2 linked regions of the Oligoflexus sp. genome follow. The protein of the gene in region 1 interacts with the protein of each later gene in a pairwise test. Links are inferred from orthologs where the notes say so. Each region holds a gene or a part of one and is shown on either strand. Other genes may lie near its edges. The genes, in order: plsB and VFO10_RS07370.

Region 1 (6,964 bases):
GTGCGAACCGTCGACCCGCGCCAGTTCCTCGACCGCCACCACGTACTGGACGTAATCCATGCCCTGGCCGCCGTATTCGGTGGGAATCACGGTTCCAAAGAGTCCCAGCTCACCCATTTTTTCGGTCAGCTCATAGGAAAATTCCTCTTTTTCATCGAGCTGATGCGCGCGCGGGGCAATTTCCTTTTCCGCGAAGCTGCGGACGGTTTGCCGCAAAAGAGTCAGCTCTTCATTCTCGCTGTAATCGTAACTCATGGAATGGTGTTCGCTACTCATCGCCTTCCTCTTCCTTATCCTTCCCAGTTATTTGATCACGGATCCGACCCTCGCGACCCGTATCCCCCAAGAGTATGCCTTTATACGATTTATAACGGCGCTCGCTGATATCACCAGCGGCCACAGCCCTTACCACCGCACAGTCCGGCTCATCAATATGCCGGCATTCACGGAATTTGCATTGATTCATCAGGGCCCGCATTTCCACGAAACCGTGACTCAGATCGATGGCGTTTCGTTCACTCAAGACAAAGCTGCGAATACCGGGTGTATCGATCACATAACCGCCGCGGCCGAGCTTGATCATGCTGGCGTAAGTTGTCGTGTGTCGACCCTTGTAAAAAATATCCGAGTTCTCTTCCACTTCCTGCGTGATCTCGGGTTTAAAGAGATTCACGAGCGAGGACTTGCCGACCCCGGAGTGCCCGCTCAGGATGGTGACCTTGCCTTCCAGCTGACTGTGCAGCTCTTTGATCAAAGGATGCTGGAAGTTCTGGAATTCAACCTGGAGCGAGAAAACGGTGTACCCCAATTTACGGAAATATTCCGCTTCTCTTTTGCATTCCTCGCGGAATTCTTCGCTTTCATCGGCCAGGAGATCTTCCTTGTTCATAACGATAATCGCCGGAATTTCCTGCTCTTCCGCCAGAATCAGATAACGGTCGATAAGGCCCCATTTGATCAGCGGATTTTTATAGCTGGCGACGATCATCAGCTGGTCGACGTTGCTGGCCAGAATATGCTCACGCTCCGGCACAGCCGGGTCACGACGTGCGATCCGGCTTTTCCGCGGGGACAGATTTTCAATCACACAGCAGGGGATGTCCGTCCCCAGGTCGACATCGCGATCATCGGTCGGGCGGCAGAGCACGCGGTCGCCGACGCAGATCGTGTTGCGTTCCCCGCGACGGCTCTGCAGATAACGTCGCGCGACCGTTGCGAGCCAGACGTCACGCGTCTGGACATCGCCGATATCCTTTTCCGGCGAGACGAACGCATAGCGCTTATGCACCTCGACCACGCGGGCCGGGAACCATTCGGGATGGGCTTCGAAATCCCATTTGTCCTCGGGCTGTTCGAAGTCGGCTTCGGAGGCTTTGTGCTTTTTTCGTTTGTCGCGACCGCGACGAATTTTATCGTACGTGGGAAGACGATCGCTCGCGTCGTCATTCCCCGTGTATTTCCATTTGGCCATGCTGCTCTTCTTCCTTGTCCTCATGCGTGGTTCTGAAAATGCGCTCGATACTGCGCAAGGCATCAGGCGAAAGGAGTCTTTGGGAGTTCTGCGCCATCACCGCCACGCGCTCATCAATCCGCAATTTCTTCTCGTCCACCTGGATCAGAAGACCCTTGCGTTTGAGGAGCTGGATATGTTTTTGAATAAAAGTTTTTTCGACGATCTCGGGGTTGTTAAGCCCGCTCAGGATCGCAAGGCGCTGGGCCATGCGATGACATTGCTGCAAAAATTCGTCACTATCCACCAGCCCGCGCTGACTGTGTTTGGCCAGAAGCACGGCGGTGATGATGAAGCGATCGAAGGTAAGTCCCAGCGCCTGGGACAGGATGTCGAGGGCCACGAAATCATCCGACTGCGCCGGCGGCCGGTGATAGATCTGCGGCGCGACCTTGTAGAGAAGCCCCACAGCGGCCATAGACTCGGCATAGCGTTTGACGACGCCTTCAATGGCGTCCTCCTCCCAGCTCAAGTAAAGCTCTTCGCGCAGAACGCTATAAATCTCGGCACAGGCGCGCACCAGAGAATCCTCGTCAATCGTATCGTCCCTTTGGAAGAAACGCGCGATGAGCGACGGAATAGCGAAGAGGTGGATGATATTGTTTCGATAGTAGCTTATGAGAGCCCCATCAATATCATTCACGAACACGACATCTCCCGCCGCATGATGGAAAAGGGATATGCTTTTCAATTTCATGGCCAGGGTGAAGATCGCGTTCACATCATCATTCACGAGCCGCACGTTGGGATGATAGGGCAGCTGCCTTTGCAGAGTGATCATGCGCTGCATGAAGATGAACAGCTCCTCTTTGGGAAGAGCCTTCTGCCAGGCTGCCAGAAGACCTACCCCGATCAGCCCGATCGGGGCGATGACGGCCGCTTCATTCATCCGGCGCGAAATGAGATGGGCCAGATCGTGAACGGCTCCGGAAAGCCATTCGGGTCTTTCCTCGTCGGCCTCACGCCAGCCGATGTAGTTATGGTCCAGGAAATTTTCAAGGATGATGGGCTCTCCATAGGAAAGATAGGCCTTCCCATAGAACTGCTGGAGCACCTTACGGGCCTGCAGGAGTTGAAGGATGGATTCCTTCTTCTTCGCCCCTCCACCGAGTTCGGTGAGATAACTCTTCACCTCCATGACCTTGTCATAGGCCAGGAACACGGGAACAAGGGCTATGGGCCGCTCGGTGTTCCTGAGATAACTCCGCACCACCATGGACAGCATCCCGGTTTTAAGCGGCAAAAGCCGACCTGTGCGGCTCCGTCCGCCTTCCGGGAAGAAGGAGATCGGATAACCCTGGGTCAGAAGGTAATGCATGTACTCTTCCACGACGGCCGCGTAAAGGCGATTGCCGTGAAAGGAACGCCGGATGAAGAAGGCGCCCGCGCGCCGCAGAAACCAACCCATCGGGAAAAAGTTCAGGTTGATGCCGGCCGCGGTATGCGGCGTCGGCAGCCCGCTTTTGTAGACGGTATAGTTCACGAGCAGGTAATCGAGGTGGCTTCTGTGCGTGGGGACATAGACGATTTCATAATTCTGAGACGCAAGACGCGTAACGTTTTCCACGTTCACCGCATCGACGCCCGAGAAAATCTTGTTCCAGAGTTTCCCGAGCACGAGTTCAAAGACCCGCACGATGGAATAGGTCTGGTCCGCGGAGAGTTCCCGCGCATAGCCGCGCGCCCTGGTTTCCAGGCTGCGGGTGAGCTGCGGTCGTCCCTTGCCTTCCTTCTCGATCTCCTGGCGCACGAGTTTACCGGCCACGACGCGGGAAATGACCTGCTCACGCACGTAAAGTTTCTGACCCAGAATCGTATTGCGCACGCGGCGGAAGTGGATGCGCAGGATCCTTCGGATCTTGCGCGCGGCGTTATTCACATCCTCTTCGCTCTGCAGGATTTCATTGATCTGAAAGGGCTTGGCAAAATAAAGTTTATTGTTGCGGCCCTGAGCCATCACGATGAAAAATTTCTGCAGCCAGCCGGCGTCCTCGTCATCATTGAAGATGAGTTTGAAGATCGACGGTTCTTCCGTCCCAGGATCCTTGCCCCAGAAGGGTGAGACCGGAACAATCTGCGGCTTCTCGCCGGTTTGTTCCTGGACCTGACGCACAAGGTGCAGGAGCACCTGGCTGGGTCGCAGACGCCTCACCCGTTTTATCGCCGTCGTCTTTTCCAGGAAGAGACAGACCGCACGCCGATGCCGGTTGAAGTCGAGCCCCAGATCCGGCTCGGGCAGACCGAATTTGCGGCAGGTGGTGAGCAGCACAAGGTAATCAATGATGGAACGCTTCGGCAAAACATAGATCACCGGACCGCCCGTCAGATCCAGGTGCTCCTTCAGGTTTTCCGGCTGCGCTGTGGTGTTGACCCAGAGCAGAACCGGCCGCAGAAGATAGGACAGCATAAGATGAAAAAATCGAATCAGCTCTTTCATGGACTGGACAGCTCCAGGTTATCAATCAAACGTACCGAACCCAGATGCGCGGCCACCAGAAGAACCGCAGGCCGATCAATCGCCTCGCTGAAATCAGCAAGGTCCGAAGCGCCGCGGATCTCGGCATATTCCACGCGGAAGGCGGGAAAATGTTTCATCTGTTCGGCAAAGATATCGAGCAGGACCTTCCTTTGCGTCTCGCCGCCCTTGAGCGCCTCATTCACCATTTGCATCGCGCGATGCAGTTCGGGAGCGAGCGCTCTTTCCTCGGGGGTCAGACGCAGATTGCGGCTGCTCATGGCGAGTCCATCCGGATCACGCAGAGTCGGGCAGCCGATCACTTCAATCGGGAAACAAAGGTCCTGGGCCATTTTTTTAAGAAGCGTGAACTGCTGATAATCCTTCTTTCCGAAGAGCGCGAAGTCAGGCTCGACGATATGAAAGAGTTTGCATACAACCGTGAGCACACCTTGGAAATGCCCTGGGCGGAAATGACCACAAAGGATATCCGAACGCTTTTCGTTGAAGACGTAGGTTTCATAACCGGCCGGATACATGTCTGCGGCATTCGGAGCAAAGAGCGCATTCACGCCGAGACTGCTGAGTTTCTCGCTGTCGGCCTGTAGCATCCTTGGATAGGACGCAAAGTCCTCTTTGGGGCCGAATTGAATGGGGTTCACAAAGATGCTGACGACCACGCGCTCGGCTTTTTTCTGCGCTTCCTTCACCAGGGCCAAATGCCCGTCATGCAGAGCCCCCATGGTCGGCACAAAGGCCACTTTTTCTCCGGCGGCACGCCACTCTCGACTCAATTGACGCATATCAGCAGGCGCTATAATGGTTCTGATTGGCACGGATACCCTCCACGACGGCCGCAGGTTCCCCTTTGGACTTAAAAAGTGGAGGTAGTATTACACTTTTTGCAGGCATAAGGGCAATAAAGAGAGGCGATCGGGAAAGGCGCCGCATAGGGCGAAAACGCAGTCGAAGAAGGAATTAAGGACTGGCGAAGGAATGATAGGTGAGGAGTCTCTGAAAACTGCCCTCCTGGCAATTCGGCTCTTCCTGAGCCCGCACTTGGGTTCTCTGAACCCCCATCTGCTCCGTAGGAACCCACATCAGGTTCCGTCCCACCCAGTCCTATGAAGAATCAATCTTCATACCTTACTGTTCGGAAAGAGCCTCACAAACTTAAGGGCTCCTAGAAAAAACGAAGGGCCGCTCGTGAGCAGCCCTTGGTGTTTTGAAAAATTCGCGGTGATTAACGCAGTGAAGTTCCGGGCACTGCTTTTTTCGCAATCGCGCTCTCGGCGCTTTGGAAGGTGATGCGTTTGGGTTCGCCCTTCACGGTCGAGGTGGGGACGCGCTGACCTTTGAAATAGATTTCCACGACCGACGAATCATCCACATAAAACTTCAGCTGGTCTTTGAAGCGGTAACGATAAGTGTCAGGCTTCAATTGGCCGGTGATTTGCTTGTCGTTATCTCTTGTGATTTTCACAGTCACGGGCTCTTTCACCGTTAATTGCACAAGGGTGCCGCCTTCCAGCGTGTCCTCTTGATCCGCGGGAGCCGGAGCGGCCGCAGGAGCGGGGGTATTGTCCGCTACAGCCGGAGCCACGGGAGTCGAGACGGCCGCCGTGGTTTCAGGAGCGGCGGCGGGTGCTGGCGTGACATCAGCGGATGGAGCGGTCGCTGCAGGAACGGCTGGCGTTTCGCTGCGTTCTTGCGTTTGTGCCAATTCGCTGGCGGAATCACGCGTCGCGATATCGATCTGATTGATGATGATCGCACCGACCACGAGGGCTGCCACCAAAAGAATCAGGGGTTTGGCGCGCAGATAATGATGCGGGGCCAAAGCCTTGATGCGGCCTTTCCATTCGTTGGGCTGGATGAGGAGCACGCCTTTTTTCAGCTGCTGATGACGTTTTTCATCCCGCACGCTGGGGCTGATGACGTCCTTGCCTTTGCCGGGGCTGGGTGGATTGATGCTGCGATCAAAAGCGGCAAGAATTTCTGCCGAATCCACGCCATAGACTTTGCAGAGGTTCCGAATGAATCCGCGACCGAAAACGGCGCCGGGCAGTTGGGCGAAATTCCCTTGTTCCAGGGCTTCGACAAAAGGCGGGGAAATCCGCGTCGCCATCGCTGCTCGTTCGATTGTAAAGCCCGACTGTTCACGGGCGGCGCGCAGCATGGCTCCAAAGGGGCGCTCATCTACGGGCGCTTTACCCTCAAGTGGTTTGTTGGATTCGGCCTGCTCATTGTCGATTTTCGTCATATTGGGCTCCGTCGCGTTTCTAAAAGCGGCACGATCATCGGCTTTCGATCGTGCAGGCCTTCCATCCGGAAGTTAACCATATTAAGCTGGAATGAAGAACCATAAACTTACGACGCTTTTGAGGGAACAACCATGCAACAGCTGCAGGCTCAAATCCCTGGTTTGGATTCATTCGCACACGCGGCCTGGCGTCGTGTTCTGGCTTCGTTCATCACGGCCCCGCGTCGTGTTCTGGCTTCGTTCATCACGGCACCGCGTCGTGTTCTGGCATCATTCAACATCATTCTTTTTATCCTATGTATGCCAGGGTGTCAAACTCTCAAAGACCAGGCGGGTGAAGCGAGGCGCGAGGACGAGCTCCTCAATACCCAAAAAAACCTGGTGATCGGTTATATCAACCAGGGTCAGCCCAACATGGCCTTGCGCGAACTCCGTCCACTGCTGACCAAATACCCGCAGGACGCGGACTTCAAGAATTTGATGGGACTCACCTATCTCTCTTTACAGAATCCCAAAATGGCGCTTGGTTTTTTTGAAGAATCCCATCGTCTGCAGCCCCGGGCTTCGGTTGCGCTGAATTTAAGCTCGGCCTATATCGAGACAAAGCAGTTCGCCAAAGCCATGAAGACTCTGAAAGATCTGCGCAATTCCCCGGCCGGCAAGGAGTACCAGTATCCCGAGCGCATTCTGCATAACATCGCGCTCTGTGCGGAACGTATGGATAAATACAAAATCG
Region 2 (6,723 bases), on another replicon or contig:
GATGGACGCGCGGCGCAGATTCACGGCGGCTTTATCATGGACATGATCGGCTATAGCGGGGATGCGGAGCTGGACTGTCTCCTGGAAACATCGGCTGCGACACGCACCCTTCTGAATCAAATCCAGGCGGCGCATGCCGATCCGGAATTGGTGCTGTCTGAAAGCCTTGATTACTGGGGCTCGGATCATGTCCCCTTTTTGGATAACAAGATCCCGACTGTGCTCTTCATAGAGAATGATTATCTGGACTATCCCGCTTATCACCGCAGCGCGGATAGCGCCGATAAAATTCATCCACAGCTTGGGCCGAAGATACTTGGTCTCATCGCGCAGACAATTGGCAGTCTGGCCTATTAGAAAATTTTTAGGGAAGGGGAACAGCAAATTGGTATTTGGAAAAATCCCGGAGCTTGCTGTTAAAATATTAAGGTATAAAAGTTCAAGCATCTCTCCATTCAAGAGCAGATGTCCAGAGAAACTCCGTCAAACTTGGTATAAAAAAAATTTTATACGCATTTCTTTCGTGGCGAACTCGTCAGCAACACGAGATTATGTTGGTCTGGGAAATGTCATCGAACATTTTTCAGAAAGTTATAACAAAAGCTTTTGAGAATGAGAGAGGCAAGTATGTTGAAGAAAGTCGCTATGATCGCCGTTGTTCTTGGTTTGGCTGCTCCTGCTATGGCAACTGAAGAAGCTGCCAAGACCAAAACTGAAGAGCATGCTAAGAAAGACGCGAAAAAAGCCAAGAAAGCAAAAAAAGAAGCTGCTGCTACCCAAGCCGCTGACAAAGCTGCTCCTGCTGCTGAAGCAGCTCCAGCTGAAACAGCTCCTGCTGCAGAAGCTCCTAAAGCTCCCTAATTATTATTGGGGACTTTTGTCAGGCCACCTTTCGGGGCTGGCCTGAAACAAGAGAAGGCCTGTTGGTCAAACAACAGGCCTTCTTCTTTTGTCTGCCGGGACGCTTCACTTCGAAAAATGCGGTAGCGCCATGCGTTCCAGATATTTGCCGACCATATCAACCTCGACGTTGATGATACCGCCGGGCGTCCAGGTCTGGACGTTGGTGCCCTCGATCGTGGCCGGAATCAGGGTCAGCCGCACATGAGAGGCCTGGGCCTCATCCTTCACCTCATTGATCGTCAGACTGATGCCATCCAGGGCGATTGAGCCCTTGGGAATCACATAGCGCGCCAGGTCCTTGCCTAAAGTCACCCAGATATTCCAGCCCCCGGGAAGCTGATCAATCGAACGAACCGTGGCCACGGCATCGACATGTCCGGCCACCATATGACCGCCGAGGCGATCACCGGCCTTGAGAGCGCGTTCCAGATTGACGAGAGAACCATTGCGAAGCTGCCCGAGACTGGTCCTGGCCAGCGTCTCGTGACTCGCATCAAAGGACATCGTGGTTTCCGAACGGCGGGTGACGGTCAGGCAGCAGCCGTTGACCGCAATGCTGTCGCCGAGCTTTTCCGCGTAGACATCCGCCCCGAGTATCGTCAGCGTGAGAACCTTGTAACCGTCCCGTTCCTCGATACTCTGGATGCGTCCCACCTGTTCGACGAGTCCGGTAAACATGGCTCTTCCTTTTCGCAGTTAAGTGGTCGGAGGATTGTTCCCCGGAGTCGGGGTTTCCCGATTGGTCTTGAGGCCGCGCAGTTCGCGCACGAATTCCTCAGGATCCTTGAAATCCTTGTAGATGGAAGCAAAGCGTACATAAGCCACATGATCGGTCTGACGAAGTTTTTTCATCACGAGGTCACCGATCTTGCTGCTTTGAATCACGCGGTCGCCCTCGGAACGCAGCTGGGCTTCAATCGCGGTCACCATGGCTTCGATTTGGTCCATCGAAATCTGCCGCTTGCGACAGGCCATGGTGATTGCGCGGATGATTTTTTCCCGACTGAATTCATCGAAGCTGCCATCCTTCTTTTTCACCTGGAGGATCAGCTCCTCCTCCTTTTCATAGGTGGTGAAACGATGATGGCATTTCAAACACGCACGACGACGCCGGATACTGCGGCCGTCAACGCTTACGCGGCTCTCCAGTACCTTCGTATCCAGGTAATCGCACTTGGGGCACTTCAAAGTTTCAGCCTTTCCATTGGGGATAAAGCGGGAAGCGCTTGCTGAGTTTCACGACTTCAGCGCCGATCGCCTGCAGTTTGGCTTCATCTTTGAAGTTATCGAAGGTTTCGCGCACCCAGCCAGCGATCTGCTGCATTTCAGAAGGACCCATGCCGCGGGATGTCAGCGCCGGGGTTCCCATGCGCACGCCGCTGGTCACGAAGGGGCTTCTGTTTTCGTTCGGCACCGTGTTCTTATTCACTGTGATATGGACCTTGCCGAGGGCGTCTTCCATATTCTTGCCGCTGAGCTCGGTCTTCGAGAAATCAAGCAGCATCAGGTGATTGTCGGTACCGCCGGAAACGAGTTTGAAACCTTTGCTGACAAGGGCGTCGGCAAGGGTTTTGGCGTTGGTGCGAATATTTTTCTGATACTCTTTGAACGAAGGCTTGAGGGCTTCCATGAAGCTGACCGCTTTCGCGGCGATCACATGCTCCAAAGGACCGCCCTGGATGCCGGGGAAAACAGCCTTGTTGAAGTTCAGCGTCTCATCATTCCAAAGGATCAGGCCACCGCGTGGTCCCCGCAGCGTCTTATGCGTTGTGGTCGTCACCACATGCGCATAGGGCACAGGGCTGGGATGTTCGCCCGCGGCGACGAGGCCGGCGATGTGAGCCATATCCACGAAAAGATAGGCGCCCACCGAATCGGCGATCTCACGGAACAGGCCGAAGTCGATCATCCGCGCATAGGCGCTGGCGCCGGCTATGATCATCTTGGGCTTCACTTCCTTGGCCTTGGCCGCGATCATATCGTAATTCAGGCGCTCGGTTTCAGGATCGACGCCGTAAAAGTGCGACTCATAGATACTGCCGGAGAAGTTGACCTTCGAACCGTGAGTCAGGTGACCCCCGTGCGAAAGATCCATGCCGAGGATTTTGTCGCCCGGCTGCAGAAGAGCCAGGAACACAGCTGCGTTCGCCTGCGCACCGGAGTGCGGTTGAACGTTGGCGAAGGAAGCGCCGAAAAGTTTTTTCGCGCGTTCGATGGCCAGCGTTTCAATCTGGTCGACGATTTCGCAGCCACCATAATAGCGTTTGCCGGGCAGGCCTTCCGCGTACTTATTGGTGAGAATGCTGCCCATGGTGGCGATCACCTCGGCGGACGCGAAGTTTTCCGAAGCGATCAGCTCCAGACCTTCTTCCTGACGTTTGAATTCCGCTTCAATGAGACCGTAGATTTCCGGATCGTGGCTTTGCAGTGAAGACCAGGGTTTCATGGGGGCCGTCCTTGTGTGGACCCTCAACGTTCGAGGGCGCGAATTTTATCGAGTCGGGTTTGGTGGCGTTTGCCTTCAAACTCTGATTTGATCCAGATGTGGAGATAGTCAAGGGCTCGGTCGTGATTCAAAACACGTTCGCCGAGGCAAAGGATATTGGCGTCGTTGTGCTGACGCGACATGCGTGCGGTGAATTCATCCCAGACCAGAGCGGCCCGGATGCCAGGAACTTTATTCGCGGCGATCGACATCCCGATGCCTGTTCCGCAAATCAGGATGCCGCGGGGAAGTTGGCCCTGGCTCACTTCTTTCGCGAGAGTCTGGGCATAATCCGGATAGTCGACCGAATCCGCGTCGTTCACGGGAACTCCAAAGTCGACGACTTCGTGCCCGAGAGAACGGAGATACTGGCTCACCTTTTCCTTGAGTACCCGACCTCCATGGTCAGAGGCAATGCCGATGCGTTCGCTCATAGTCTACGCCTTCCGATGCATTTGCTGCGAGAGTACGATGGGAAAGGAGGACGGAATTAAACTTCTTTGGCTTTCTTGATGTAGCCAACAGCGTCTTCGACCGTGCGGATGCTTTCAGCTTCTTCATCAGGGATATCGATGCCGAAAGCTTCTTCCATCGCCATGACCAGCTCAACGATGTCCAGTGAATCCGCGCCCAGGTCTTCGATGAATTTAGCTTTGCTGATGACAGCGGCTTCTTCAACGCCGAGTTGATTCACAACGATTTTCTTCAATTGACTTTCGATGTCGAGCGACATGGGCTATCCTCCAATTTGGCATATACTTGCCTTATGTTCATCTAAGGAACCAGAAAGTCTAGGGGAATGCAAGGGAATAGTTGGCCCATCTGTGAAAGGTGAAACCCATGAAGGAGGTGCCTGACAAGGCCCTCTTGAGGGCCCAGGACTTTCCCGCTATCTTGTGCAGATTGCTTGACTAACCGAACGGGGGACTTTGCTTTGTCACTGTGGACAGCGCCTTTGCTGGTGGTATCGGACATTCACTTGAATCACGCGGAGGATGACCGCAGCCGGCTGCTCCTCAATCTTCTGGAAGGCGCCAGCCGGAGTGAGGTCGAGTACCTCGTGCTGATGGGTGACATCTTTGACTTCTGCCTGGGATCGCATCCCTATTTTCAAAAAAAATTCAGCGCTATTGGCAAGGCGCTGGAAAAGCTTGTGGAATCCGGTACCCAGGTCATCTACCTCGAAGGCAATCACGAGTTCAAACTGGCATCTCTGCCCTGGAAGGGCGTTCAGGTGATTTCCGAAGGGACGCATACAATTCGTTTGAAAAGCGGCCACACAGTCCAAATGGCTCATGGTGACCTGATTTATTCACACAATATGTACCGAGCCTTTCGTCAGCTGGTGAAATCACCAGTTGTGACTGGCATTGCGCGGCTTTTGCCAGGGGCCTGGATGGATAGGCTGGCGACGAAAAGTTCCGAGGTGTCGCGGGCCCAGGATCAGTATCGAGAGATCGAACATGAGAAGATCCTGGGTGCGGTGGATGCCTGGCTGGAAGCCGGGTCAGGCGACTTCGGCATCTTCGGGCATTTTCATGTGCCTTATGCCGAACCGCGTCGCGATCAGCGCAAAGGTGGACTCTTCAGCGTCGAAAGCTGGGATCGTCCCAATGTTTTGGCGTTCAGGGACGGCGCTTTCTATCGTTATTATTTTAACGCCGAAGGGGACAAGGCCTGGCAGCCTGCGGAACCTTTGGTCCGCAAGCTTTTGCCAGGAAAATAAGGGTTGAGATCGCTACATGGCGGAGGGATAGGTTTCGGCCATATCACCATCATGCAGGGGTTTCAGATGCAAAGGATGCAGGGCGTGCGTTTGATCAAGGTAAATCAAAGCATCATAACGCCTGGGTAGGATGGTCGGCACATAGTTGCCGCGATGCTCGCCCTCCGGATGATACACCACGCCGATGGCGCGATGTCCCCGATCCTCCAGCATTTCATCACTGGCAAAATGCGGCGCGAAAATCAGCAGTTTGTTATCCGGGCCGACCCGGTGCAGGACTTCCTCCCAGCTGCCTTCACGGACCTGGGGACAGGGCATGACCTGCATCGGCGCTTCCCAGCGGCGCGAGGCGATGACCGATCCCTGGTAACCGGAAAAACCGACCAGCACCACGTTCTCTTCCCCATAGCGTTCGCGCACCAGCTGGCCGACATTCATTTCTCCGCTTTCCAGCATGTCGGTGAAGCGCGCATCGCCGATGTGCGTGTTATGCTCCCAGACGATGCCCTTGGCTACGTTGCCGTGATGCTCGTGGTGCTTCATGAGCTCATCGAGCGTTTCCACCATATGGAAATCCCGAATATTCCAGGACATGGGGCCGCCGCGCACCATGCTGCGATAATAAGCCTCGGCATTCTTCAAAACCCTTGCGTTCTGCTCGGCCTGCAGATGGGCTTCCGCATGTCGATCGAAGATCATCTTCCGCGTCTTCAGATGCTCCAAGAGTCCATGCACATGCTTTTCACAGGTCGCCTCCTTAAAGTAGGTGGCGCGCGCGTATTCATGGGCATTGCCCTGATAGCCGTTGAAGCAGTGAAAGACCTGCTCGACCATGCCCAAGGACTCCGGATCATACTTTTTGAGCTGCTGCGTAAGGGTCGACAGCGACTCCCAAAGACTATAAACATCAAGGCCGTAGAAGCCGACCTTGGAGCGTTCGGGCTGCTGATCATTATGGAGCTTCAGCCATTCGACAAGGTCGATCATCTCTTCATTCGCCCACATCCAGGTCGGCCAGCGGCGAAAGTTGGAAAGAACGCGGCGTGCGGATTGGGTCGCATCCAAACGGCCTTTCACATATTGGTTGATGATAAAGCAATCCGGCCAGTCCCCTTCCACGGCGATAAAGGAAAACTTCTTTTCCTCGACCAGCCTGCGGGTGATGGCCGTTCGCCATTGATAGTATTCGGACGTGCCATGCGACGCTTCGCCCAGCAGCACGATTTTGGCTTGACCGATGCGTTCATGCAGAGGAGCCAGATCCTGTTCTTTTTTTATGGGCATGCAAAGGGCCTGCAGCTGTGAAAGCAGATCCTTGGATACAATGGGTTCGGTTTCCATGGTATTTCCCCTTCCCAAATTTTAAAGAGAAATGCTGACAGGCTCCGCGACCGATGACATGGCTGTTTCGAGGCTGTGTTCCTTGTATTTATGGTCATCAATGGTAATGGTGGTAAGGACGCGGGCATGGTCCCGCACGATCATCTGGTGGCATCTTTGAATCACCGGCATGATCGTATCCCAATCCCCCTGGATGCTGGTTCCTATGGGCCCGACCTCGTAATCGAGTCCGATCTTATCGAGGTAGGCGGTGATTCTGTTGATGTCT

The links.
Region 2: the proteins of plsB (region 1) and VFO10_RS07370 interact in binary tests that used the Escherichia coli proteins (3 or more experiments, as listed by UniProt). The link is inferred for Oligoflexus sp. from one-to-one orthologs.

The regions. Positions count from the first base shown.
Region 1 is NZ_DASTAT010000066.1:20,316-27,279, reverse strand. Bases 1,196-4,347 are described here. They hold plsB (glycerol-3-phosphate 1-O-acyltransferase PlsB), read right to left. Parts: upstream 3,948-4,347; coding sequence 1,443-3,947; downstream 1,196-1,442. Other genes in these bases: panC (pantoate--beta-alanine ligase), read right to left, coding at 3,944-4,347; rsgA (ribosome small subunit-dependent GTPase A), read right to left, coding at 1,196-1,471. Outside these bases: VFO10_RS14205 (acyl-CoA dehydrogenase family protein), read right to left, coding at 1-276; more of rsgA, read right to left, coding at 269-1,195; more of panC, read right to left, coding at 4,348-4,768; VFO10_RS14185 (helix-turn-helix domain-containing protein), read right to left, coding at 5,209-6,228; VFO10_RS14180 (tetratricopeptide repeat protein), read left to right, coding at 6,361-6,964. UniProt on the Escherichia coli protein: Catalyzes the transfer of an acyl group from acyl-ACP to glycerol-3-phosphate (G3P) to form lysophosphatidic acid (LPA). This enzyme can utilize either acyl-CoA or acyl-ACP as the fatty acyl donor.
Region 2 is NZ_DASTAT010000034.1:55,480-62,202, forward strand. Bases 2,501-5,411 are described here. They hold VFO10_RS07370 (acyl carrier protein), read right to left. Parts: upstream 4,122-5,411; coding sequence 3,879-4,121; downstream 2,501-3,878. Other genes in these bases: glyA (serine hydroxymethyltransferase), read right to left, coding at 2,501-3,349; rpiB (ribose 5-phosphate isomerase B), read right to left, coding at 3,373-3,822; VFO10_RS07375 (UDP-2,3-diacylglucosamine diphosphatase), read left to right, coding at 4,323-5,114; VFO10_RS07380 (erythromycin esterase family protein), read right to left, coding at 5,127-5,411. In the rest of the region: VFO10_RS07340 (M28 family metallopeptidase), read left to right, coding at 1-357; VFO10_RS07345 (hypothetical protein), read left to right, coding at 628-861; VFO10_RS07350 (riboflavin synthase), read right to left, coding at 967-1,581; transcriptional regulator NrdR, read right to left, coding at 1,600-2,091; more of glyA, read right to left, coding at 2,096-2,500; more of VFO10_RS07380, read right to left, coding at 5,412-6,455; VFO10_RS07385 (thiamine-binding protein), read right to left, coding at 6,477-6,723. UniProt on the Escherichia coli protein: Carrier of the growing fatty acid chain in fatty acid biosynthesis.